DNA from 2 places in the Pseudoalteromonas translucida KMM 520 genome. Region 1 is predicted to be linked to the other one. Evidence: predicted binding sites of a transcription regulator. Region 1 holds the regulator's gene; the other holds the start of a gene.
What was found. The regulator MetJ, encoded in region 1, represses methionine synthesis genes. The targets are predictions, from matches to a motif close to TAGACGTCTAGACGTCTA.
Positions count from the first base shown of each region.

Region 2: PTRA_RS03285 (methylenetetrahydrofolate reductase) is a predicted target of MetJ. The motif match lies at 2,537-2,554, and genes of this name have one in related genera.

Region 1 is NZ_CP011034.1:3,067,312-3,079,041, reverse strand. Features, by position in the region: gene hslU (HslU--HslV peptidase ATPase subunit) at 1-462, opposite strand, end outside; gene hslV (ATP-dependent protease subunit HslV) at 474-992, opposite strand; gene PTRA_RS14220 (SPOR domain-containing protein) at 1,072-1,599, opposite strand; gene priA (primosomal protein N') at 1,620-3,806, opposite strand; gene rpmE (50S ribosomal protein L31) at 4,063-4,278, shown strand; gene PTRA_RS14205 (malic enzyme-like NAD(P)-binding protein) at 4,822-6,063, shown strand; gene metJ (met regulon transcriptional regulator MetJ) at 6,161-6,481, opposite strand; gene metB (cystathionine gamma-synthase) at 6,681-7,919, shown strand; gene metL (bifunctional aspartate kinase/homoserine dehydrogenase II) at 7,925-10,270, shown strand; gene PTRA_RS14185 (penicillin-binding protein 1A) at 10,394-11,730, opposite strand, start outside.
Region 2 is NZ_CP011034.1:695,761-707,490, reverse strand. Features, by position in the region: gene PTRA_RS03290 (M16 family metallopeptidase) at 1-2,327, opposite strand, end outside; gene PTRA_RS03285 (methylenetetrahydrofolate reductase) at 2,598-3,554, shown strand; gene PTRA_RS03280 (hypothetical protein) at 3,713-4,039, opposite strand; gene PTRA_RS03275 (DEAD/DEAH box helicase) at 4,275-5,522, opposite strand; gene PTRA_RS03270 (DUF3581 domain-containing protein) at 5,680-6,381, opposite strand; gene PTRA_RS03265 (CPBP family intramembrane glutamic endopeptidase) at 6,495-7,364, shown strand; gene PTRA_RS03260 (hypothetical protein) at 7,478-7,870, shown strand; gene PTRA_RS03255 (hypothetical protein) at 7,879-8,178, opposite strand; gene gltX (glutamate--tRNA ligase) at 8,362-9,846, opposite strand; gene PTRA_RS03245 (glutaredoxin family protein) at 9,885-10,244, opposite strand; gene proB (glutamate 5-kinase) at 10,421-11,524, opposite strand; gene PTRA_RS03235 (DMT family transporter) at 11,643-11,730, shown strand, end outside.

The DNA of each region.
Region 1 (11,730 bases):
AGTTGAAGAGCTGTCATCGCGTTGGCTTTCGCCATATTGATCTTTAGCTGGTGGTAAAAGCGCGTCTAAAATACGCTCTTCGGCTGCTTCTTCAGCGCGATGCTTAAACTTTTTAGTTTGTTGCTCACGCGTCATTTTAATCGCAACATCGACTAAATCGCGAATGATGGTTTCTACTTCCTTACCAACATAGCCAATTTCGGTGAACTTAGTTGCTTCTACTTTAATAAATGGCGCGTTAGCAAGTTTAGCTAAACGACGCGCAATTTCGGTTTTACCAACACCCGTTGGACCAATCATTAAAATATTTTTAGGCGTTACTTCATTACGTAAATCATCACTTAACTGCATCCGGCGCCAGCGGTTACGCAGTGCAATAGCAACGGCTTTTTTAGCCTTTGCTTGACCAATAATGTGCTGATCTAGCTCGTGAACAATTTCTCTTGGGGTCATAGCAGACATAGCGGTTCCTATTACAATTCTTCGATAGTTTGAAAGTCGTTAGTGAATACGCAGATATTGCCTGCAATGGTTAGGCTTTTTTCTACTATTTCGCGAGCACTTAAATCGGTGTTTTCCAGTAAAGCAGTTGCTGCCGATTGGGCAAAATTACCGCCACTGCCAATGGCAATTAAGTCATTTTCTGGCTGTACTACATCACCATTACCGGTAATGATTAAAGAGGCCGTTTCGTCGGCTACAGCAAGCAGCGCTTCGAGCTTGCGCAAAGCGCGATCGCTGCGCCAGTCTTTGGCCATTTCAACCGCGGCTTTAGTGAGGTTACCTTGGTGCATTTCTAGTTTGCTTTCAAAGCGTTCGAAAAGAGTGAAGGCATCAGCAGTACCGCCGGCAAAGCCAGCAATTACTTTGCCATTATAGAGGCGTCGAACTTTACGGGCATTGCCCTTCATTACTGTATTACCAAGCGAAACTTGGCCGTCGCCGCCAATTACAACATTGTTGCCGCGGCGTACACTTACGATAGTAGTCATATTATTCCTCATCATCGAGCTGCAGGGGCAACTCGTAAAAAACGATTATGAAGAGGTTATATGGGTGAATGGTTTATTTTCAAGTCCAGCCCCAAATTCCGCAGCCGACTATTTTTACACGTTTAAGTTTATTTTTATCGCTCTCAGCTTGGCGCTTGGTTTTATAAGGGCCTAAGCGTACTTTATACCAAATGCCACTGCTGCCTGTGGTCTCTTTTATTTCAGAAATAAGCCCTGCAAAGGCTATTTTAGCTTTTAACGATTCAGCCTGCGGGTAGGTTCTAAACGAGCCGCACTGCATAACGTAAGGGCCTTTTTGTTCAAGTTCTTTTACTTCAACCTGAATTTCGTGGTTTCTAATTTCTTTAATAAACGCAGGCGTACGTGGTACAACAACTTCTACAGGGGTTGTAGGTACAGGGTTAGCTTGTTTTTCAACTAGCTCAGGATCGGCGTTATTTTTAATAAACCATAAGCCATAAGCAAAACCTGCCACCAATAAAGTAACAATTAAAACTAACAGTATTGGAAAGGGTTTTTTAGCGGGTGCAGATTTCGCTTTTTTGCGGTTTGCTGGTTTTTTGTTAATGTAATCGTGCTGTGCCATAGCTTTATTTTGGCCTTAACCTAAATCATGTCTATAGGGTCTACGTCTAGGCTCCAGCGTACTTTTTGTGCAAGTTTGCTAGTGCTTAGATAATCAACCATTTGCGCAAGATATTGGTGCAATACGCGGCGATCTTGCGCTTGAATGTGTAATTGAAAACGATACATACCAGCTACTTTTTCGAGAGGAGCAGGTATTGGACCGAGCAATTGTATACCAGTTACCCCGCTTACTGGAACCAAATCTGTCAAAAAATCGACGACTTGTTTTATATTGTGTCCTTGGGCGCGAACAATGGCCATATTTGTGATTGGTGGTAGGTCTGCATCTTCACGTTCACGCAATGCAAAGCGAGCAAAATCCTGATAACCATTATTAACCAAATCTTGTAATAGTGGGTGCTCAGGAAAATGTGTTTGCAATAACACTTGGCCTGCCTCACCTGAGCGCCCAGCACGTCCGGCCACTTGCGTAACAAGTTGGGCTAAATGCTCAGTTGCTCTAAAATCACAGGAGTACAAGCCGCTGTCTACGTCTAAAATAACCACTAAACTTACATCGGCAAAGTGATGTCCTTTAGCTAACATTTGCGTGCCAACTAAAATGCGCGCGCCGCCTAGGTTTATTTCATCCAGTGCTTTTTCAAGGCTGCCTTTACGACGAGTAGAGTCGCGGTCGATACGTGTAACAGGAATTTGTGGAAATTCACTCGATAAAAACTCTTCTATTTGCTCAGTGCCTTTACCATTAGGAAAAATTTGCGTGCTACCGCAGTCGGGGCATTGGTGTGGAACATGATATTGATCGCCACAGTGATGGCAAATCATTTGCCCAATCGCTTTATGAAAAGTGGCGCTGGTGCTGCAACGCTTGCATTCGCTTAACCAGCCACATTCATGGCAAATTAACGTGGGCGAAAATCCACGACGATTTAAAAACACCATCACTTGTTTGCCGCGCTTTAAATGTTGGCGCATGGTAGCAAGGCTGGCATGCGCAATGCCTGCTTGGTCGGGCTGGCCTTTCATATCGAGTAATTTAAATTGGTTATCGGTAGCGGTTTGCGCACGCTCTGTAAGGCTCAGCAGTTGGTATTTATTATTAATTGCTTTGTGCAGAGTTTCGAGTGCCGGTGTTGCACTGCCTAATATAAGCGGGATTTTATGCTGATATGCACGATACGCAGCTAAATCACGGGCATGGTAGCGCAGCGTGTCTTGCTGTTTAAAAGACGAGTCATGCTCTTCATCAACCACTATCATGCCGAGCTTTAAAAATGGCAGAAAAATACTCGAACGTGTGCCTATTACTATGGCGCAGCTGGCTTTTTCGCAAAAACGCCAGGTTTGTAAGCGTTCATTATCGGTTAAAGCTGAATGCCAAAGCATAATGGGGGTGTCGGGAAAACGGCGGCGAAAGCGGTTAACTGTTTGCGGGGTTAAGCCTATTTCGGGCACTAATACTAGTGCTTGTTCGCCGCGCTTTAGTACTTCTTCTAAACATTGTAAGTACACTTCTGTTTTGCCGCTACCGGTTACACCTTCTAATAAAAAACTGCTAAAATCGCTGCTTTGATTAATTGTGGTGCAGGCTACCGCTTGCTCTTTGTTAAGTGTTGGTTTGCTACCCACTGTTGGGGCTACACTTTGCCAGTGATTATCATGCTCAATTGACTGCGTTATGAGTGCCTTATCTATTAAGCTATCAATGGTTTTTTTACTAAAGCCTAAAGCTTTTAACTCGGTTAATGACGACTTGCCTGATTGCGATAGCTGTTTTAGTAAATTAAGCTGAGTTTTAGCTTTTAATGACGGCAGCAGCGCGCCTTTTTCAGTTAGGGCTACCATATTAATGCTGGTTTTATCAGGCGATTCGCCTTGGCGTAGTGCGCTTGGCAATGCAATATGAATGGTTTCACCCAGCGGGTAGCAATAATAACGTGCCGTAAAGCGTAGTAACTCTATGTGCTCTGCAGATAAAATTGGGGTATCGTCGATAATTTCAAAAATTGCCTTTATTTTGTTTTCAGGCACTTCGGTTGTTGTTTTAAGCGCTAAAACTACGGCTACTTTACGTTGATTACCAAAGGGGACTAACACCCGCATTCCGGGTTTTAATGGCGCTGAAGCTTCACCAAGCTGGCTATCTACTTTATAATCAAAGGTGCGCGGTAGTGGAACTTTTATAGCAACTTCAACAAAATACATAGTAACTCAACTGTTAAAAAAATAATGGGGGAGGGCGTGCTAATACTTGGCCCTAATGTACTAAAAATACAGCTAAAAACCTACTACCAAATAACCTTGTTTACTCAAAATGGTTATTTTTTTAGCAAAAATACTAATTAATGCTTGTGTGCTTGATGGTTGTTGGATAAAATCCGCCACCAATAAATTTGTTTTAACGACGTATGGTGCCAGACTCCGGGTTTGGAGAGCGATGCGGCCTTAACTAGAGGTTTCTATGAAAGAAGGTATTCACCCTAAGTACGAAGTAATTTCTGCAACTTGTTCATGTGGAAACGAATTCGAAACTAGCTCTACTCTGTGTAAAAATATTCACCTAGACGTTTGTTCTGCGTGTCACCCGTTTTACACTGGTAAGCAAAAGATTTTAGACACTGGCGGACGTGTTGATCGTTTCAACAAGCGTTTCGGTGCACTTGGTAGCAAAAAGTAATTATTGCTATTTAGTTAAAAAAAGCATCTTAGGATGCTTTTTTTATGCCTAAAAATCCTCTAACTTCCCCCTAACCTCGTTAGTTTTAAGTTTTTGCCTTTGCATAACTATTTCCTGTTCTTATTCTCGGTATGCATAAACCTTTGCAGACAAATGACGTAATATTCTCTATATTTTTAATAGCTTAATTTTAAACTCGGTTTCTAAAAGTAGCCAACATGAAGCTATGTGTTGTTAAAGCAGAATAAATAATCGCTTTTAGCTGATTTTATTTACGTTTTATAAACACTGTTTTATGAATAATACTTTTAACTAAAATAAGCTTAAAAAGTGTCTTTTAGCACAATTTATATTTATGAAAAGTAGCAGTGTTTTTATCGAAGTTGCTGAAAATTCGCTTAAAATTAACAGATCTAGCATATAACAGGATAGACCTGATATTGCTTGGAATTTAAAAATAATAAGGGTATCGTACTTTAAGGCATGTTAAGTGTCGCTTTACTCCCTCTCACTTTAACTTAAATTGCAGGATATAATCGCGTTATGTCGGACTTTCGTGAACAAGCACTACATTATCACTCTCACCCCGTTCCAGGTAAAATCAGCATTGAGCTAACCAAGCCTGCAGAAACGGCTCATGATCTCGCTTTAGCTTATAGCCCCGGTGTAGCTGAGCCGGTGCGTGAAATTGCTGCTGACCCTGTAAATGCCTATAAGTACACAGGTAAAGGTAATTTGGTTGCAGTGATCACCAATGGTACTGCCATTTTAGGCTTAGGAAATTTAGGCCCGTTAGCATCAAAACCGGTAATGGAAGGTAAGGCGTTGTTATTTAAACGCTTTGCAGGTATTGATTCAATTGATATTGAAGTAAAACACCGCACTACCGAAGACTTTATAAATACTGTGGCTAATATTGCTGATACTTTTGGCGGTATTAACCTTGAAGATATTAAAGCACCTGAGTGTTTTGAAATTGAAAAGGCGCTTATTGAACGCTGTAGTATTCCTGTTTTTCATGATGATCAGCACGGCACGGCTATTGTAACGGCTGCAGGCATGATAAATGCGCTGGAAGTGCAAGGCAAAGATATTGAAGATGCAGTTATTGTATGTTTAGGTGCCGGCGCTGCTGCGATTGCTTGTATGGAGTTATTAATTAAGTGTGGTGCACTGCGTGAACATATTTATATGCTTGATCGTAAAGGTGTTATTCACACTCGCCGTGATGATTTAAACGAGTACAAACAGTTATTTGCTAACAATACCGATAAGCGCACATTACAAGATGTAATTGAAGATGCCGACGTATTTGTTGGTGTATCGGGCCCTAACTTGTTATCGGCCGATGATTTAAAATTAATGGCGGCAAGGCCAGTCGTATTTGCTTGTTCGAACCCAGATCCTGAGATTGATCCGGCACTGGCACACGGCGCACGTAGCGATTTAATTATGGCAACAGGGCGCTCAGATTACCCTAACCAAGTTAATAACGTGTTGTGTTTTCCGTTTATTTTCCGTGGTGCGCTTGATGTACGTGCTAGTGAAATTAACGATGAAATGAAAATTGCAGCGGTTGAAGCTATTCGCAGCATTGCCAAAGAGCCGGTTCCGGTAGAAGTGCTAAAAGCAGCCGGTGTAGATAAGCTAGCGTTTGGTGCAGAGTATATTATTCCTAAACCTATGGACCCGCGTTTATTGCCGCGTATTGCTAAAGCGGTTGCATTAGCGGCTATTGCTTCAGGCGTAGCGCAAATAGAGCTGCCAGCAAACTATATGGAATAAGCAGCATTATTTACTCGGTGTTAAGTTACTTCAGTGTAATTTATAGCCATAAAAAAACCTCAGCATGGCTGAGGTTTTTTTGTTTAAAAGCAGCTGTTTAGTCTTCGTTTAAAACAGGAACTTCTAAGCCCATTTCTTGCATTATTTTTTTCACTTCTTCAGGCACTTTTTCGGCGTTATCTTTACGTAAATCATCATCGTTAGGTAACGGTTGCCCGGTAAACGCATGTAAAAACGCTTCACATAATAGCTCGCTATTAGTTGCATGACGTAAGTTATTAATTTGCCTACGGGTGCGTTCATCGGTTAGTACTTTTAATACATTTAGCGGGATCGAAACGGTGATCTTTTTAACTTGCTCTGATTTTTTCCCGTGTTCTGCGTATGGGTGAATATACTCGCCATTCCATTTTGCCATAAGATGTATCGTTGCCTCAGATTATTAATTGCTCACCCTACTAAAAAATAGCGTGAATATGCGTGAAATTCTATCGATTTAAACAAATTAGTCAAATACTTGTTGCACAGAAGGCTAGGTGTTTAAATGTTTTGACTTCTTAAGTTGAATGAATTAATGTTTTAGACGTCTAAACATCTAAATAAAGCAGGTAATAAATATGAGCGAAAAAAATAAAGCGACAATTGCAGTTCGCAGTGGTGTCGATGCTGATAAGCACCATGGCGCGGTTGTACCTCCGCTGTATTTATCAACCACTTATTCGTTTGCCGACTTTGATAAAAAACGTCAATATGACTATGGCCGTAGTGGTAATCCAAATCGTGATACTTTAGCCCAAGCACTCAGCGAGCTTGAAGGTGGCGCTCGCGGCATTATTACTGCAACAGGAATGGCTGCCGTACATTTAGCCACTCAGCTGCTTAATAATGACGATACGTTAGTGATCCCCCACGACTGTTATGGCGGCAGCTACCGTTTATTTACCTCATTACAAAAGCGCGGCCTATTAAAGCTCGAAGTGTTAGATTTAACTAAACCAGAAAGTTTGCAGCAAATTTTAGTAATTAAACCTAAGTTAATTTGGATAGAAACCCCGAGCAATCCTATTTTACGTTTAACTGACATTAAAGCAGTAACCGATATTGCTAAGCAATGCGGTGCTTTGGTCGCCGCAGATAACACTTTTTTATCGCCCGCATTACAAAATCCGATTAAATTTGGCGTTGATATTGTGGTGCACTCAACCACTAAATACATAAATGGCCACTCAGATGTGGTTGGCGGTGCGGTTATTGCTGCAACTGACGCACTAGGTGAAGAACTGGCTTGGTGGGCAAATAATATTGGCATAACGGGGGCACCGTTCGATAGTTATTTAACCTTGCGTGGCTTGCGTACTTTAAATGTACGCTTACGGCAGCATCAAGAAAACGCCTTAGCTATTGCTAAGTACCTTGAAAGCTCAAAATTTGTTAGCCAAGTATATTACCCGGGGCTAGAGTCGCATCCACAACATGAATTAGCTAAAGCACAGCAACTTGGTTTTGGTGGCATGGTTAGTTTTGACATTAAAGGTGATGTGAATGACGCCGCAGCATTTTTAACAAACCTACAAACATTTAGCTTAGCTGAATCTTTAGGTGGCGTAGAGAGCTTAATATGCCACCCAGCAACAATGACGCATGCAGGAATGGAAGCCGAGGCTCGTTTAGCCGCTGGCGTTGGCGATACGCTTATTCGTGTGTCGGTAGGTATTGAAGATGTAGCAGATTTATTAGCAGACTTTGATCGGGTATTTAATTTAGTGCAACCAGGCCAGCACAATAACGCAGGTAAAGCAGGTGCTAGCGCAAGTAGTAATGTTAAATTGAGCGCTGCTCACCCGGCGTTGTGGTAATTAATATGACTAATAATATTCATAAATTTGGTGGTTCGAGTTTAAGCTCAGCCGAGCGCTATAAAAGCGTTGCAAAAATAATTTTAGGGCAAGCTCAGCCTGGTGATTGTGTAGTGGTATCGGCTGCGGGGAAAACCACAGATACATTAGTAAAACTGTGGCAAAGTTATCAGCAGCACGATACTCAAGCGCTCGCTGATATTGTATTGCAGTTAAACAATCATCAAAGTGATTTAATAACGCAGTTACTGCAGGGGGATTTAAAGCGCAGCGCCTTAACCACGCTAAATGAAGAGCTAAGTTTAGTTACTAAATTAGCGAGTACTGAGCAGTTGCAAGAAGCAGCGTTACTCGCCCATGGTGAGTTGTGGTCAGCTCGTTTGCTCGCAGCGTATTTACAGCAACTTAATGTTGCTGCATGCATGCAAGACGCAAGAGGCTTGTTTACGCTAAGTGGTGGACAATTATTGCATAGCCAAAATACGCAGCAGTGTAGTGAGCTTATTAGCCAGCACAAAATTAACGTGGTAACAGGGTTTATTGCGGCTAATACCATGGGCGATACGGTCACTCTTGGTCGCAATGGTAGTGATTACAGTGCAACCTTATTGGCAAGTTATTGTAATGCTAAACAAGTCTATATTTGGACCGATACACAAGGGATATTTAGTACCGACCCACGTAAAGTTAACAAGGCCATTAAATACGCTAAGGTATGTAGAGCACAAGCTAACTTGTTGGCACGATTAGGTAATCCCGTTTTACACGCTAAAACATTATCGCCACTTAAAAATACCGATATAAAGCTTGCGGTGCGCAGTAGTTTTGATGTGCAAGCAAGCTCAACAAATGTAGTGAAAGAGGGCTGTGTAAAACAAAAACGTTTTATTACTACATTAGAAAATATAGATTTACTTAGTGTTGAAGGACTAGTTGAGGGCGAGGTAACTCAGGTTAGCCAGCTTATTCAACATAGTTTGCATCATTTTAGTAGCGCGGGTGAAACTTACCTAATAGTACCGGCAGTAGCTACCCATCAAGTAGTTAGTTACTTTGCTGGAAGAGCCAATATTAGTGAGTCTAACCTACATGGTTGCGCGCTAGTTGCCCCTGAGCAAGATATAAATTCATTGAGCACTCAAGCACGCGAACTGCTCAATTTGCATAATATTGAACCACGCTTTGTGCATCAAGATAGTGGTTATGTATTGCTATTGACGGATCAACTTATTGATAGTGATGTGCTTAATGTGTTGCACGATAAACTGATCACTAAAGGCCAAGAAATTGCCTTAATAGTAGCAGGGCTTGGTAACGTAGGGGATGTGTTTGTTAGCCAGTTATCGGCGCAACTAGCACGCTTATCAACCGACTTTAATATTAAGTTAGTAGGATTAGCACGTTCGCAAAAACTGCTATTTAATCCCAGCGGCATAAATGTACAGCACTGGAAAAACCAATGGCAACTAGAGGCTGTTGACTATAACAGCCAAGATTTATTAACGGCTATTGGCCTGCTTGATTACGAGCATAAAGTGGTTATAGATATAACCGCCAGTGAGCAATTTAGCCAGCTATACCCAGATTTTGTTGCACTTGATTGTCATTTAATTAGTGCTAATAAGTATGCTGGTACCGCGCCAACTCCTTGGTATAAAGCGTTGCAACACAATATTGCACAGCGTAATTTACATTGGCGCTATAACGCCAGTGTGGGTGCCGGTTTACCAATTAACTTTGCCCTTGCAGACTTACAAAACAGTGGCGATAAAATAACACGCATAGAAGGCGTTTTTTCGGGTACGCTATCGTGGTTATGTAGTATGTATAATGGCGCCACTGCATTTTCTGACTTATTACTTGAAGCGCAACAAATGGGCTTTACTGAACCCGATCCGCGTGAAGATTTATCGGGACGAGATATGCAGCGTAAGCTCCTTATTTTAGCGCGAGAGTTAGGAGTTGAGTTAGACCTTAACGACATTGCCTTAGCGCCATTAATGCCCGATGAGCTAGCGCTAGGTAGTTGGGATGACTTTTTAGCTAATAAACATAAGCTCGATACTTTTATTGAAGAGCATGCGCGCAATGCAAAATTACAAAACGCGGTACTTCGTTATACAGGTTTACTGAGTATTGAGCACGATAGCGTAACGGCCAAAGTAGGGTTAGCGTATGTTGCGCCCAATGACGCATTAGCAAACTTAACCCCGGGTGATAATATTTTTGTTATTAACAGCCAGTGGTACAGCAATAATGCCTTGATTATACAAGGCCCAGGTGCCGGCAAGGAAGTGACTGCTGCAGGCGTTCATTCTGACTTATATTGGCTGATAAAAAACTTAAAGTAATAAATGGTTCGTAAACAAAACAAAAACGGCAACCTAAAGAGGTTGCCGTTTTTTTAGCGTAATTAACTATTTAACCTGAGCTCTGGTTATTTAGTCATTTAGCTAATGAGTATGCGCTTATGGTTAAAATAGCTCTTCTTCTGTTTTGGTGTTTTCTTCAAAAATATCGCTTGGCTGCGAAAGCACATAACTAGTTGGGGTAGTGCCTTTTTCAAAGTATTCAAAGCGGCTAGTATAATCATTTTTGTGGCTTAATAAGCCAGTCGCTAAATCAATACGAATAGACACTAATCCTTCAGGTGGTTCAATTGGCGCTTCTGGTTGCCCATCAAGAGCTGCCCTCATAAATTCATTCCATGCCGGTTGAGCTGTTTTTGCGCCCGATTCAGCCCCTGTTATTTGACCACTATCAAGGTTGTTGTTATATGCAGAACGACCTAGAGTATTGCCCGGATTGTCAAAGCCAACCCATACTGAAGTGAGTACATTGCGGTTAAAACCACTAAACCAAGTGTCAACAGAATCGTTTGTGGTACCTGTTTTACCCGATAAATCACGACGCCCTAAACGCTGTGCTCGCCATGCAGTTCCCGTCCAGCCTGTTTTATTGCTCCAGCTTCCGCCGCCCCAAATGGCACTGTTCATAGCATCTGCAATTAAAAATGCATTTTGTTTAGAAATAATACGCGGGGCGCATTGTACTGTTTGCTGCGCTTTTTCGCCCTGCTCAATGTTTTCTATCGCTAGGCTGCTGTTATTTGTAACAGCGAGGGGCTGGGGGTTGTCATCGCAGGCTAGAGCTGGGTTTGCTTTAAATAACACGGTACCAAAGGCATCTTGAATTTCAGATATAAAATACGGTTCTATTAAATGCCCGCCATTAGCGAACGCGCTCATACCACGAGCAAGTTCTAATGGAGAAATTGAAGCACTACCAAGTGCTAAAGATTCACTGCGATTAATGTCTTTATTATCAAAACCAAATTTGAGTAAATGATCGGCAGTGCGTTGTAAGCCTACACCACGCAGAAGGCGTACCGAAATAACGTTTTTAGATTGCGCTAAGGCGCGGCGAATACGAATAGGGCCATTATAAACGGCAGGGCTGTTTTTTGGACGCCATGCAATACCTTGGCTTTTATCCCATTGATTAATGGGGGCATCGTTTAAAATTGATGCCAAAGTGTAGCCTTTTTCCAGTGCTGCAGAGTAAATAAAGGGTTTAATGTTTGAGCCTACTTGGCGTTTAGCTTGCACTGCACGGTTGTACTGGCTTTGCTCAAAACTATAACCACCAACAATTGCTTTTATACGGCCATCTTGAGGGTCTAAAGACACAATAGCACTAGAGGCTTCAGGAATTTGACTCAATAAATACTTATTATCGTCATTTTTACGTAGCCATATTTGTGCACCTGGAACTAATATTTCAGTTGCAGCTTTAGGAGCAAAACTTTGGC
Region 2 (11,730 bases), 1.0 Mb from region 1:
CGCGGAAAGTACTCTATGTACGCGTAATCGCCGTAGTTCATGCCACGGGTTTCACGAATGCGTTCATATAAAAAGCTGTTAGAACTACGATGCTCACCAAAGTAAGAACGTACTAACCACAGTGCAGTCCAATCCTCACTACTTCTTATTGTATCAATTGGAAAACCAAACGATACCGCTGTCGACTGCGCACTCTTTTCAACAATAGTAGCATGATGACCTTTAAGCTCAGGCGCATCTGGAATACTTAAGCGGCTTTGCTCGCCTTTAGGCAGGCCTGCTAAATCAGCTAGCATAGTGGCTTTTAGTTTTTCTGGTACTGCACCAATTAAGCCAAGCGTTAGCTTAGATTGCGTAAGTTCAGTGTTATAAAACGTTTTAACATCATCAAGCGTAAGCGCTTCTAAATCTGAAATATCACCATAGTTGTAGCTTTCATAAGGGTGGCCTTTATAAAGCGCGCTGTATAGCACTTCTTTACCTAGTTCTTCATCGTTAGATGCTTTTAAGCCTGACTTAATGCCGTCGATCATTTCTTTTTTAAGGCGTTTAAAGTCATCGTCCCTAAAACCAGGGTTGAGTAACTGATCGCTCACTAATGCATACCACTTAGCGGCGTTATCTTTATGAATACGCCCTTGAAACGACAGCATCTCTTTATCTATTTGATAACCAAAGCTACCTGCCAACGGATAAAGTGCTTGTTTAATATCTTTATAGCTTGTTGATTGTGAGCCACCTTGCGCCAGCATAGCCGCAGTTAATGCGCCAAGGCCTTTTTTACCTTGCGGATCGGCAGCAGCCCCGGTATTGAATAAAAAGTTAACGTCAATTAATGGCGAGCTGTTAGTTTTATCTAGCACTTTAAATGCAGCAGCCTGAGGTGCTTGCTCCAGTTTTGCAACCAGTGCGTTTAAATCAACCTCTTGCTCAAAGTTTGGCGCTTTATCAAGTGCCGACATAGTCACGGTAGTGCGTGCACTATCAACAAAATACTTGTTGGCAATTGCTTTAATATCTTCAGCTGTTATTTCATCTGAGGTTTTATATAGTTGGTTTATTACCCTAGGGTCACGCTCAAAATGCATGTAGCTTGCAAGGGTTGCAGCAATTGCTTGCGACGAATCTAAACCATTTATAAAGCTGTATTTAAGGTTAGATTTTAAGTCACTGAGTTTTTGGCTATCTACTAACTCAGTACGCGCTTGAGCGTAGGTACGATTGATTGCATCGCGTACTTTGGCTAAATCGTCTGCTTTTTCTACTTTTACAAATACATGCAGTAAACCCGGATCTTTGGTTTCTGGGTTATAGCTAAACATTTGGCTGGCAATTTGTTTATCTACCACTAGCTCTTGGTATAAATCTGAGTTGTTTGAAAAATAAAGCTGCGAGAGTAAATCAAGCGCAGCTCTGTCTTTTTTAGCCGGCTCCCACGCAGTACCTTTATACGACACTAATAACCAATGCCCTGGTAAACCTGGGTTTTGTTGATGACTATATTTTGGCGCTTGCTGTGTTGGCTCTGCTTTAATGTCGGCAACATAGTCACCCTTTTTCCACGCACCCCAGTGCTTTTTAACCATAGCCATAGTGGCTTTTGGGTCTACATCACCCACAATTACAAGCGATACATATTCGGGCTTATAAAATTTGGCAAAAAATTCTTTACCATAAGCCATTTGATCAGGCATGGCTTCTATGTCTTTAAAAAAGCCCATAGTGGTGTGTTTATAAGTGTGTTGCTCAAAGGCCTCTTCGCGCACTGCGCTAAGTAACTTACGCACTGGGCTGGCATTATTTTTTAAGTACTCGCCTTTTACCGTTTGCGCTTCGGTTCTAAATTGCTCTTCGGTGTAGGTTAAATTTTGAAAAATATCAGCTTCAAGCTCAAGTACTTTATCAAGATGCTGCTTTGAAAAGTTTAAATGATAGTTAGTGTAATCGTTGGTGGTGTACGCGCGGTTATCAACACCAGAGTTTTTTAAAATACTTGAATACACAGCCTCAGGAAATTTTTCAGAGCCTTTAAACATCATGTGCTCAAAAAAATGCGCAAAGCCCGTTTTACCTGCTTGCGTTTCATTACGTGATCCTACCGATACAGGAATTTGCAACGAGACTACATCTGGGTAATCGGTTTTAACCACCATAACGCGCAAGCCATTTTCAAGCTCTTCTAGTAGGTAGTCTTGTGAAAAAACGCCCTCGCCCGCAGTGCTTGTTTGTTGTTGTGTTACTGCTTGGCTCGTTTGATTTTGTTCAATAGCGCAACCCGACAGTGCCAGCGATACCGCTAAACTGGTTGCTAAAAATTTAAATTTCATTGTTTTTCCTTTTATAGCAATCAATTTTAATCGCTAAACGTTGAGCTAGTTTAATAAAATTACCATCTGATTATGCCGCAAAGCCGCCAATAATAAGAGCCTAAAGCGTTGTTATTATGTAAACAACTGTATCAAATTTACTAATTTGTAAGGACCTTGTATGAATAAACCTCACTATGATTGAAAAACTTTCATTAAATAAAGCTATCTAGCCGTCTAAATGGCTGCTATATTGATTCCATCGTAACAAACTAAGCTGGAATGAGGATTATGGCTTTATCACTTCAAGAGAAAATAGAAGATAGCAATCAAGGCGTATACCTTATTGGTACAACGCCGCCAAAAATTGGTACCGATAAAGCGCAATTAAAAACCATTGCAGAAAAGCTATTAGGTCGCCTACACGAAATTGAATACGACGGCGTAATAATTTACGACATTCAAGACGAAAGCAGCCGCACTAATCAAGCGCGTCCGTTTCCATTTAGACAAACTGTCGATCCACGTGAATATAGCAACCTATTACGTGGCTTATCGCACCTTGATGTAATTACCTATAAAAGTGTGGCGCAACGCAGTGCGAGCGAGTTTAAAGATTGGCTAAGTGAAACTAAAAACGACTACGATTTAAAAAATATTGTTTTAGTAGGTAGCCCATCATCGATAGGCGATATAAAGCTAAGCTTACCCGATGCGTATAAAACGCTGGCAGAGCAATCTGATGACTTCTTTTTAGGCGGCGTTACTATTGCCGAGCGCCATTCTAATAAACGTAATGAACACGAACGCCTAATAGAAAAAACCGCCCAAGGCTGTAAGTTCTTTATTTCGCAAGCGGTTTACGACGCACAAGCAACAATCGAGTTAATTACTAGCTATGCACGTAGTTGTAAAGCACAAGGGCTTGAGCCTAAGCGCCTTATTTTAACTTTTACTCCGTGCGGCGGCGAAAAAACCTTAGAGTTTATGCAATGGTTGGGTATCTCAGTGCCAGAAGCTACAAAATGGCGCATGCTTGATGCAGAGAATACCTTAAGCGAATCGGTACGCATTTGTCGCGAAAATCTCGACTTAATACTTAAAAGCTGTGCGCACCTAAATGTGCCGCTGGGCTTAAATATAGAAAGCTTAACTAACCGTAAAGAAGAAATTGACGCATCAATTAACTTATACCGCTTATTAAAAGCTATCATGGAATTGAACCTTGCGGAGAAACTGATAGCTTAATTGCGGGGTTCGAGGTTCGAGGTTCGAGGTTCGAGGTTCGAGGTTCGAGCAATCATGATAAATTACACAGAATAAGCAAGTTAGTATTTACACTCTTTGGCAAGCCCTATGGCTTGCCTTTTTATTTTTGTAACGTAGTTACTCAGTAAATTTTTTAATTATATTTTATTTAAATGTTTAGCATTGATTGTTTTTTTCAGCTGTTTTTTAATTAAGGTTTGCTCGCAATATAATGCAACAAGAACTCCAATAAAACTCGAAAAGATCACAATAAGCCAATAGTAAATACTATTAAAAGTGACCACCTCTGAAATAGATAGATACAAATTGAATGGAACCACAAAAATTAAAAATCCTAAGACTTTGATAAACTCTCTAAATAGCTGAGAGTCCATTTTTGCTGAGTTTATATAGTCATTAATAGTTTCGTCTGATACATTAACTGACCCAGAATATTCCTTTTTCAACCAATTAAGATAATCCATATTTACTTCCTTTTTATATTTTACGTTTTAATCATCTGATTTCATTCTCGGTAAAATAATTACACTTTATTAATTCCATGTAAACAATACAATGACTTAACTATTAAGCTGTGTGCTAAAAAGAACTAACTGGTAGAGGTAGTGAGTTAAGAATATGCAGCAAACCACGGCGCTAAATTTAACGCCGTGTTGAGCTCTTTTTTACTGACAGCTGATAGCTAAAAACTGAAAACTGTTATTTACGTCTTCTACTTGGCTCTCTTTGCCCAGTAATGCGTTTTTTATCACGGTCTTTTCGCGATTTATTGGTGTTTTTGCGGTTATCTTTTGGCTTTTTGTTAGGATCTGGCTCGTAGCCTGCTAGCCACTGTGGCGTTAAGCGGGTATCTAGCAGCACTTCTATTTCTTCAAGTAACCATTGCTCGTCAATACTTACTAACGACATTGCAAGCCCTTGCTCACCAGCGCGACCTGTACGGCCAATGCGATGTACATAATCTTCGGCTATGTATGGCAGTTCAAAGTTAATTACAAACCTAAGTGTTGGAATATCTAAACCACGTGCGGCTACATCGGTGGCAACTAATACACGGGTAATGCCTTCTTTAAAGTTTTGTAGTGCGCGGTCGCGTGCGCCTTGTGATTTATCACCATGGATAGACTCGGTTTTTAAACCGTCTTTACACATTTCTTTAGCCAGTTGGTCGGCCATTTGTTTGGTGCGGGTAAAAATAAGCACTTGGCGCCAATTTTTCATGCCAATCATGTGCGATACCAGCTCGCGCTTGCGATCCTCGTCTACCGAGTAAATTACTTGCTCAACCTCAACTGCTGCTGAATTGCGTTTATCAACTTCAACTAATTCTGGGTTTTTAAGTAGCTTTTTACTAAGCGCAAATACGCTGTCGTCAAAAGTCGCCGAAAATAACAAAGTTTGGCGATCGCCTGGAATATGGCGCAATATACGTTTAATTTCGTCAATAAAGCCCATATCAAGCATACGATCGGCTTCATCAAATACCAGTGAGTCAACACTTGAAAGCACTACGCTGCCTTTAACAATATGATCGAGTAAGCGCCCCGGGGTGGCTACTATTACTTGTGCATCTTTTAGGGCTTTTATTTGTGGGCCTATGCTTGCGCCGCCATACGCTAATGCACCTTTAATATTGGTGCCTTGGGCGTATTTTTCAAAGCTGGCAAATACTTGCTGAGCAAGCTCGCGAGTTGGCGTTAAAATTACCACGCGAGCAACACCTAGCTCATCTTTTTTAGGGGTGTTTAAAAGCTTGTGTAGTAGTGGTAGTACAAACGCTGCGGTTTTACCTGTGCCAGTTTGTGCACTGCCCATTACATCACTGCCCGCTAAAATAGGCGGGATGGTTTTAATCTGAATTGCGGTAGGTTGAGTGTAGTTATTTTGCTCAATCGCAGTTAATAATAACGGGTCGAGATTAAGTGATGAGAATGTAGTGGCAGACATAGGCTTAGCTTTAAAGTGACAAAGAGCGCTATTGTACTCACATTCACTCATGCCGTAAATTAGAGTGCTTGAGAAAACTATTTAATCGTATTTATCTGCTTTTATTTGTGCCAATAAAAAAGGCGCTAAATAGCGCCTTTTAAAATTCGTCTCGTTTTTAAGCTGGTTTTAAATTTGCTTTGCGCTCGTTGTAAAAAGCAATTAAATCGTCAACCGTAGCTTGGCAGTACTCACGAATACCCGATACCACCATGTGCTTTTCACCAAAGCCCACTTTTTTGCCGTTTTCTAGCAAATTAAAACGCAAAGTAATTTTGCCGCGTTTACCTGCGTATTCAAAACTAGGCTCTGCAAATTCAAGTGTCGGTGCACTAATTTCAACAGTATCAAGATTTATAATCATCGACTCGTAAATGATCATTGGGCGTGCAGGGTTAATCATTACCTCTTGCTTACCCATGAGCGGAATAATCACGTGCGGAAACGCCGCGCCTGAAAACTCAACATAATTTTTAATTAAGCTATTAGTAAGTGCTGGGCATTTGCTAGTTTTACCTTCGCGTTTTACCTTTAAAATTACTTTATCGCCGTTTGTTACATCAAACTCATCGGCCTCTGCTGGAAAGCTAAGTTTGGTATTTTCGTCAACCATACCCGCAAAAGTAAACTCCATACGTTCACTAATACCGTAACGGTCTAATACTAATGAAAAAAGTAAGTCTCCTGGAGCACAAAATTTCTTCGCATCTTTATCGTGAAGTGGGTTGTAATCATCAGCAATACACTTGGCGAAACGACAGCCTTGCTCACGAGAGATCGAAACATAATCAGCATGTTGCTGATAAAAAGGACTTAACATAGGGTGTTCACTACTTAAACGGCTTATAACCTAGCTATACTAACAGAAAAAATAAAATGAGAGGTCGAATCTGTTAGATTAGTAACTAAATAAAACAGAGTAATAAAAAAATAATGACTTTTTATTTATTAGCATTATCGATTATATGTATTTTTCCGTACTGTAAAGTATCAATAATACGGCAACCACTTTGGTACTACTTAATGGCTTTAAGTGTTATATGTGCGTATTTTGAGGGGTATATAAATTTATATGGACTGCTCAATACTGGGCTTTACGTTGCTTTATATCACTTTGCGCTTCATACAAAGCAAACAATAATACGCGCTATTTTTAGCACTGTTTTTATAGTTTCCTCATTGGCATTAGCGCTTCATTGGGTACCTGGTTTTAACAACCTTCCTATTGCTATAAACGAGCATATTACCAGCGATGCAATTGCTTTTACCCTTTATGCTAATTTTGATAAAGCTATGGTTGGCCTTTTTCTTTGTACTTACTTTTATTCAAATAAAAAGCCTTTAAAAGCAGAATCTAAAAAGACAATTTCACTAAATTTTAAACACCCTATTTTAATAATTATTGCTACTATTTTAGCCGCTCTTACTTTTGCTTTAATGCTTGGGCTGGTAAGTTTTAACCCTAAGATTCCTGACTTCTGGTTGGCCTTTATTGCTATAAACCTTTTATTTACCTGTGTTGCTGAAGAAGCTTTATTTAGAGGCTTATTACAAACCAAACTTAGCCAAATTATTACGCCTACCCGCTTGGCAATACTTGCCCCTGTAATTACTGCAGGTATTTTTGCTTTGGCACATTTTGCAGGGGGAGTTAACTATGTATTGGTTTCATTTATTGCAGGCTTAGGGTATGGCTATATTTTTTATAAAACGCAGCGTTTAGAGTGGGCTATTTTATGCCATTGGTTAGTCAATGTTTGTCATTTCTTTTTATTTACTTATCCTATGCTTAGTAAAACCTAGTGCATATAAAACCATTTACAAACACTAACAATTTACTCAGTAGTAAACATTGCCCACATTCGATTTTGTTAGTAATTTACTACTTCAAACAATAAATTAAAGGACTAATAAATATGCTACGTTTTATGGCAATAATAACCGTACTGGCTACTTTAAGTGGTTGCTCAAACATGACTTTTCATACAGATATAGACAACGACGTTTTATCTCAAGAAATTGGCACTTACGTTAATAAAAGAGATTTACAGCAGTTTTACAGCGACCAAGAAGCACACGAAAGTGGCGCTACACTTTTAGGCCGAATAGCAGGTGAAAGCTGTGATGGCGATGGTATGGGTAACAATAATGTAAGCTATAACCGCTCTAAATCAAATGCTATTGATTTACTTAAAGCTGATGCCATGCGCAGAGGCGCAAATGCTTTTACTATTAATTCTTGTAGCGAAACCTCTGTATCGTACTGCGACCTATCTGTTTTATGCACCGGACAGGCCTACGACTACTGATAATAACTTTATATATTAAGCGCAAAGCTAAGCAATACGCGCTTACCAGACTCGATTTTAGATACGCTGTGCTCGTACTTATCGGGTCTAAATAAATACACTCTATTAAACCAGTTAATAATACATTTTGCGCATTTAAACACCCCACCGCTTTTAGGTTTCACTAATACAAAGTTGAGTTTGTAATAGCGCCCTTGCTGCACCGGATCAATGTGGTTCATAACGCTGTGATTTGTAGGGTAAGTAACTAAATTTATAGAAAATACACGACTACTAAAAATGGCTTTGTTTTTAACAATAGCGATCATAACGCCTCCAATACTCTTTAATAAGTTATTGTATCACTGAGTAGAGCCGCATATGGTTGGCTTTACGATACCAAAGCGCACTGACATATAACTAAACAACCTGAAATATAAAAGCCGAGCTTATTACTAAGCTCGGCTTTTATATTGTTTTAACTAAAATAGTTAGTTAATTATTATCTGCAATTATGCACTTGGGTATTCGCGGTAGGCACGTTCGATATTTTTAGCCTGCTTTTTAGAAATACCTAAATGCGCCAATGCTACGCGTAAACGAGCACGCGATAGATCAGAGCCTAATATTTCCATAGCATCAAGCACAGAGGTAGATGACGTTTTACCCGTAATTGCCACAAAAATCGGCTCTAAAAAGTCTTTAATTTTAAGCTCATGGAACGTTGCTACTTCTTTTGCAATGGCAAAAATAGCTGGCTTATCAAAGCTACGTAGGCCTTCTAACTGCCATACAAAAAATTGCAGTGCTTGGCGAATAACGTTTTCGTCGGCTTTACCCGCTGTTAATAGCGCCGGATCGTAAGTTGGTATACCGCCTACAAAGTGCCCTGCTAATTCAACCATATCAGAAAGCGTATTAATACGCGTTTTAGCTTCTGGTAATATTTTAGCCAACATTTCGCCGTTAAACTTCCAATCAACAAAGCGCTGTACTAGCTCTTCATCTGTTAAATTTTCACGGATCCATGTACCGTTTAACCAGCTTAGTTTATCAATATCAAATACTGGGCCACCAAGCGATACACGCTTCATGTCGAAGTTTTCAATCATTTCGTTAAGAGTGAATTTTTCACGCTCATCTGGCATTGACCAACCCATACGGCCTAAATAGTTAAGCACAGCTTCTGGCAGGTAACCCATTTCTTTATAGTAATTAATAGAGGTTGGGTTTTTACGCTTAGACAGTTTTGACTTATCTGGGTTACGCAGTAGCGGTAAATGCCCAAGTACTGGTGCTTCCCAACCAAAATCTTCGTAAAGTTTTAATAGCTTAGGCGCTGAGTTAATCCATTCTTCGCCACGGAAAATATGGCTAATTTGCATGTGGTGGTCGTCAACTACGTTCGCTAAAAAGTAAGTTGGGAAGCCATCAGCTTTTAATAACACTTGCATGTCGACGTTTTCCCACGGGATCTCAATTTCGTCGCGTAGGTAGTCGTTAAATTTAAAAGTACCTTCGCTAGGGATTTTCATACGTATAACGTAAGGTTTACCCGCTGCTAGGTTTGCTTTAATTTCGTCGTCTGTGTGGTTTAAGCCACGGCCGTCGTATTTAGGGCGCAGACCTTCTGCCATTTGCTCTTCGCGCATTTTATCCAGCTCTTCGCTTGTTGCAAAACAGTAAAATGCTTTGCCGTCGTCAACGAGTTGGTGTGCATATTTTTTGTATAAATCGCTACGCTCAGACTGGCGGTACGGGCCAAACTCACCGCCCACATCTGGGCCATGATCCCACTCGAGCCCTAACCAACGCAAACTATCCATAATTGCTTGCTCTGACTCGGCAGTGCTACGTACTTGGTCGGTATCTTCAATGCGAAGTACAAATTCCCCACCTTGCTGTTTAGCAAAACAGTAATTAAATAAGGCGATATAAGCGGTGCCAAGATGCGGGTCGCCAGTTGGCGACGGGGCAACACGGGTGCGAATTGTCATGGTAATGTCTCTTTTAATAAGTGAGATGGTAAAGTTATTTATGCTGCTACTTTGTTTATATAAGCAATAATATCGTTTGATTCGTATAGCCAAGTTACTTGGCCATTTTGCTCGATGCGCAGACAAGGCACTTTAACTTTTCCGCCTTGTTCTAACAGTTCTTGACGATATTGCTCATTGCTTTTTGCATCACGCGTTTCTATTTTAAGGCCTTCGCGCTTAATAGCACGGCGCACTTTTACACAAAACGGGCATGCTTTAAATTGATAAAGCTTAAATTGTGCGGTTTGCTGATCAAGCTGCTGTTGCACTTCTGGAGCACGTTTTTTACTACGTGGCGTAAATACAAAATTAAAGAATAAAATTATACTTCCTAATAACCAACGAACTAATTTCATTAACTGCACTCTATTTACAACAAATTTAAGGTGCCAGATTTTAACACAAAAATAGCAGCAAAAAAGCTCAAATATACTCTGTCAGTATATTTGAGCTTTGTAAGCTCAGCCTTGGGTCAGGTTAATTATTTAGCTGTTATAAAGTGAGCTTGTTTATTCAGCTATACTGCTTTTTATTATAGTAAAATTAAGTCATCGCGATGCAGTACTTCAGCCCCGCCATCGTAATCAAGTAATTCACCTATTTGCTTAGAGTGCGCGCCTTTAATTTTATTAACTTCGCTGCTGCTAAAGCGGGTTAACCCGCGAGCAATGAGTTGCTTGTCGCTATTTATTACACTTATTAGATCGCCGCGCTCAAATGTTCCCAGCGCATTAGTCACGCCTTTAGCAAGTAAGCTTGCACCTTTAGTTTGCAGCGCGGTTATTGCACCGGCATCTATAACAATTTGTCCGCTACTTTTAGGCCCAGCGAGTAACCACTTTTTACGCCCTTCTTTTGGCGCAGTGAGCTTTAAAAAACGTGTGCCGGGCAGTTGCTCGCTCATACATTTTAAAATGACATTTTTATCCGCACCTTTGGCAATTATAACCTCAACCCCAGCACGCCTTGCAATGTCGGCTGCTTGCAGTTTAGTTGCCATACCGCCGGTGCCTAAATTTGTGCCACTACCACCAGCAAGCTGGCGCAATTCGTCGTTAATGTGGGTCACTTCACCAATTAATGTGGCATCGGCATTAGTGCGCGGATCGCTGGTAAATAACCCTTCTTGATCGGTAAGCAATAACAGCTTATTGGCATTAGCTAAAATAGCCACCAGCGCTGATAAGTTATCGTTATCGCCAACTTTTATTTCACTAGTAGCAACCGCATCATTTTCGTTAATGATGGGCACTACATCGTAGCTTAATAATGCATTTAGCGTATCGCGGGCATTTAAATAGCGCTCTCGGTCGTTAACATCGGCGCGGGTTAACAGCATTTGCCCTACGTTTACACCATACAAAGCAAACAAGCTTTGCCAAATATGAATGAGCTGGCCTTGACCAACCGCTGCTAGCATTTGCTTATCTATTACGCTGCGGCCACAGGGTTTTAGTAATTGCTCTCGTCCGGCCGCCACGGCTCCGCTCGAAACTAAAATAACGTGATGCCCTTGCTTTTTAAGCTCACAACATTGGCGCACTAGCTCAACCATATGCGCTTTATCTAGCTTATCGGTGCCGCCAGTCAGTACGCTTGTACCTAGCTTTACAACGATTACCTGATCCCTTTGCATTTATTTTTACTACTGAATAATTAAAGATGAATTTATTTATACCAGCTGGGTATTTTTCAACAAGTAAAATATATTCATGCTAGGATCTGATTTTATTCAATTGTGTAAATTACCTGCTATGCCTGCCAGTTTATGTTTAATTATTGCCACCTTTTTATGGGGTAGTTCCTTTATTGCACTTAAATATGCCATTGCTATTTACGACC